DNA from 2 places in the Mesorhizobium sp. B2-2-4 genome. Region 1 is predicted to be linked to the other one. Evidence: riboswitches for the same ligand, from Rfam matches in the RefSeq annotation. Region 1 holds a riboswitch; the other holds the start of a gene.
The links. Region 1 has a riboswitch for thiamine pyrophosphate ahead of FJ959_RS15740 (YkoF family thiamine/hydroxymethylpyrimidine-binding protein). Riboswitches for the same ligand answer to the same signal wherever they lie in the genome.
Positions count from the first base shown of each region.

Region 2: another riboswitch for thiamine pyrophosphate. It lies ahead of thiB (thiamine ABC transporter substrate binding subunit); the one in region 1 lies ahead of FJ959_RS15740 (YkoF family thiamine/hydroxymethylpyrimidine-binding protein).

Region 1 covers NZ_VFWB01000005.1:448,106-450,287, reverse strand. The annotation lists gene FJ959_RS15745 (ABC transporter permease) at 1-328, opposite strand, end outside; gene FJ959_RS15740 (YkoF family thiamine/hydroxymethylpyrimidine-binding protein) at 364-972, opposite strand; TPP riboswitch at 963-1,076, opposite strand; partial or broken gene FJ959_RS15735 (hypothetical protein) at 1,295-1,612, shown strand; gene msrA (peptide-methionine (S)-S-oxide reductase MsrA) at 1,752-2,182, opposite strand, start outside.
Region 2 covers NZ_VFWB01000001.1:187,707-189,888, forward strand. The annotation lists gene thiB (thiamine ABC transporter substrate binding subunit) at 235-1,233, opposite strand; TPP riboswitch at 1,276-1,390, opposite strand; gene FJ959_RS00975 (thiamine diphosphokinase) at 1,479-2,123, shown strand; gene FJ959_RS00980 (ATP-binding cassette domain-containing protein) at 2,125-2,182, shown strand, end outside.

The sequences.
Region 1 (2,182 bases):
GGCTGACCACGAAGACCGGAAAAAGGGCGCGCCGCAATGGCTGGGAGAAGTCGATCAATATCGACATCGCAAAGGCACCGCCGAGCGAACAGGCAAAGCCTGCGAGCGTGGCACGGAGGGTTGGCACGGCGTTATCGGCCAGCGCGTGCCGGTTGAGCATTGCCTGAGCGAAGACGCGCGATGGCGCCGGGAGGATTGTCGGCTTGATGCCACCAAAGCGCGCATAGAGTTCCCACGCGGCTAGCAGCAGCCCCACCGAAAGCATCGCCGGAGCGGTTCTGGCGATGAGGTCCACGATCGGACGCGAAGGGGCGAACGGGGAGGACACGCAGGTACCCGGAGCGGATGGCGCGGGGCGCGCCGTCAGACGGCGGTGGGGCTGTTGGCCGAGACGGTGACGTCGAGCGTTACGTGGCCGGCACCCGGCCCGAAGCGGCAAAAGGCCTCGTTGAGTGCGGTAAAAATGGCGCCTGCGTCGCCGCGCAACTTTGTGCAGAAATGCTTGGAGCGCTCATATACGCCCGACTGCTTCAGGAAGTCGATGCAGCCATAGATCTCGTCCATGTGGTCGTCGGTGCCCATGACATAAAGCGAGAACTGCGCCGCCGCCGGCTGGCCGGTGGCGGCCACGCCGCGCACGGCGGCGATAGCGGCTTCCTTGCGCGGGCCGAGCGGCCCGGCAGGTCCGCCAAACGCGTCGGAGCGGCAGATCGGATCGTCCGGCTCGCCCGGGCAGCCGCGCGAGATGGCGGCCGAAAGCACGCAATGCTTGCCGCTGCGCGCTGCCGCCACGAACAGGTCGCGCATGGCAGGAAACAGCACCTCGGGCGGCCCGACAAGCAAGGTCGAGATATCGTCGGTCTCGATCCGCAGTCGATCACGATAGGGGTCCAGTGCCCCGAGCGCGCCAAGGATGACGCCGACAAAATCGCCGGACATGGGATATAGGGAAATCTGTGCGCCTGAAAACATCGCCCGCCTCGCTCCGCTGGTATTACCCAGATCAGCTTCTAGGGTCTGTGGGCTTGCCGCCCCCGTCTCAGCCCCGACCGTACGGAGCACCCCTGTGGATGGACGCGTTAAAGCACCAATCGGGCGGCTATGAAAGCTGTTTTTTCAGGACCATCGCCGGAAATGCATTGCGCCAGGCCTGATTTATGGGCGGTTCCGTCGGGCCCGGTCTTGAGGGAAATTTGTCCGGAACCTTAGCCACGACGAGTGGTTGTCCCTATAGTCGCAAACGCGACGAACTTCGTGGAAACGAGCGAAGACTTCACAGAAATGGAGACAAACCATGCTCATGAAAATCCTCGCAGCTTCGGCTCTTACCATTGGTCTCGCGACTTCGGCGATGGCGCAAAGTGCTGGCGGAAACGGCGCCAATAATGGGCCCGGCAGCGGCCAGTCGGTCACGGTCGACCCGAACACGCCGGCATAGCCGAACACGGTGGATCCTGGCACGACCGGCAGCACGACCGTCATGCCCGACGGCATGAATTCGAACGCGGACCGGAACTGTCCGGCCAGCCCACAAGGTGCTCAGCCGGATGCCAGCCACACCGCTCCGGGCACCGCTTCGCCGACTGTCAACGACAAGCATTGCGGCAAGTAGCCATTCGCCGAAACTGCTGGAGAACGCCACGGGGCGTCTGTTCCGTGGCGTTTCCGTCTCTTTATGTTTCACCCTCGCCGAACAGGCAGGCGCCTGAGACGTAAACCGCCATCGGCCTTCGTCTCGGTTCGGGCGCCGTCTACGAAACAGCCTTTTCGCGAACCGGCAGCTTCCAGCCCGGCCTGACGAAATGACAGGTGTAGCCGTTCGGGTATTTCTGCAGATAGTCCTGATGCTCGGGTTCGGCTTCCCAGAACGCGCCGGCCGGAGCCACCTCGGTGACCACCTTGCCGGGCCACAGGTCCGAGGCGTCGACGTCGGCGATAGTGTCTTCGGCGACGCGCTTCTGCTCATCGGTGGTGTAGTAGATCGCCGAACGGTAGCTCATCCCCACATCGTTGCCCTGGCGGTTGCGTGTCGTCGGATCATGAATCTGGAAGAAGAACTCCAGCAGCGTACGGTAGCTCACACTGGCGGGATCGAAATTGATCTCGATGGCTTCGGCATGGGTGCCATGGTTTCGGTAGGTGGCATCAGGCACGTCGCCGCCGCTGTAGCCGACGCGCGTGG
Region 2 (2,182 bases), on a different contig from region 1:
GGGCCGCCCAAAGGACCTTTAGCAAGCGTCGCGTTCCTTCGCGCCCCCCTCTGTCCTGCCGGACATCTCCCCCACTTGGGGGGAGATTGGCTGCTTCAGCGCTCCACCCTCTCCTGTGACGTCGCCAATTGGCGAAAGCCGTCGTGACGGCCAATCTCCCCCCTCGTGGGGGAGATGTCCGGCAGGACAGAGGGGGGCGCCGTAGAGCACTCATCATTCGATCATACGACCAAACTACTTGCTCATCACCGCCAGCCATTCATCCACCCATGCCTTGCGGTTGGCCGCGACCTCCTCGGGACTGAACAGCAAGGTTTTGGTCGGCCTGACCAGTCTGTCGAAGGCCGGATTGAGCGGCTTGTCGGTCTTGCCGGCCGGGAACATCCAGTTGGTCTCGGGGATGACATCCTGGAATTTCGGCCCGGTCATGAAGGCGATGAACTTTTCCGCCAGCGGATTTTTGGCTCCCGTCGTGGTGATGCCGGCGACCTCGATCTGCAGATACTCGCCCTCCTCGAAGGAAGCGGCCTGGTAGCGCTCGGTGTTCTCGGCAACCATGTGGTAGGCGGGCGAGGTCGTGTAGGACAACACCATCGGCGCCTCGCCCTTGGTGAACAGGCCGTAGGCCTCGCTCCAGCCCGGCGTCACGGTCAAGACCTTCGCCTTGAGCTTGGCCCAGGCCTCCGGCGCCTTGTCGCCATAGACCGACTTCACCCACAACAGCAGGCCGAGGCCCGGCGTCGAGGTGCGCGGATCCTGGATGACGATCTTGTCGTCGGCACTGCCCTCGACCAATTCCTTCAGGCTCTTGGGCGGCGTCTTCAGCTTCTGCGTGTCATAGACGACGGCGAAATAGCCATAGTCGTACGGGACAAAGATGTCGTCGTTCCAGCCGCCCGGCACATTGAGCCCGGCCACGGCGCCATGCGGCGCAAACAGGCCAGTGGCCTTGGCGTCGGCGGTGAGATTGGTGTCGAGGCCAAGCACGATGTCGGCCTTGGTCGCGGCCCCTTCCAGCTTGACGCGGTTGAGCAGCGCGACGCCGTCGGCAACCGAGACGAAGTCGACATCGCAGCCGCATTCGGCCTCGAATCCCTTCTTCACCACCGGGCCGGGCCCCCAGTCGGCGGTGAAGCTCTCATAAGTGTAGACGGTGAGTTTGTCCTTGGCCAAGGCCGGCCCGGAGAGAACCACGACCATTGCAGAGACAAGGGCGTATAAAAGCGTGCGCATCGGCGCCTCCTTCGTTCGGGTTAAAGGAATTGAGGCGTCGGACTGTCCGAAACGTCTAATCCCTCCGCCGGTACAAACCGGATCAGGTTCAGCGGGTTGGCGAGACTGCCTCTCAGCCGGTCCGCGAATATCGCGTCCGGCACCCCGTTAGAGCGCCTCGACACATAGGCCCGGCCGGTGAACCGCGCAAGTGGCTGTTTGCCGGCCTTCCGTTTCCGCTGTCGGGCTGGTAAGGGCCACACGATATGAGCACATTCACCATCCTGCTTGGCGGCGACCTCATCCGCACGCCACGGCTCGACCGTCAGGTCGAGGGGACCCGCGTCATCGCCGCCGATGCCGGCATCGGCCATGCGAGGACGCTCGGCCTTGTGCCGGAACTGTGGGTCGGCGATTTCGATTCCGTGCCCGCCGGCCTGCCGGATGAGTTGGCCGCCGTGCCGCGCCGGACCTTTCCGGCAGAGAAAGACACCACCGATGGAGAACTCGCGATATCGGCCGCCCTGGAGCGCGGCGCTACCAGCCTCGTGCTCGCCGGCGCCTTCGGCGGCAAGCGCGCCGACCATGCCTTCCTGCACATGGCGCTCGCCCTGCGGCTGGCCGGGGCCGGGACAAAGGTGCTGTTGACCAGCGGCGCGCAGGAAGCCGTGCCCCTGGCGCACGGCACGGCCCGCTTCGACTATGCCGACGGCACCCTGTTCTCGATCCTGGGTTTTTCCGAGCTTGCAGGGCTGACCGTCGCCGGTGCGAAATGGCCGCTTGACCGCGTCAAGGTCGCGTTCGGCTCGTCGCTGACCATCTCCAACGAGGTCAAGGGCAGGCTCGAGATCGCGCTGGGAGCGGGCCGCGCGCTGCTGCTCGCCCATCCCTATCCCTTGCCAGAAAGCTGACATGGCGCCGCCTCTTCTCAATCTCGACGGAATAAAACTGACCTTCGGCGGCACGCCCC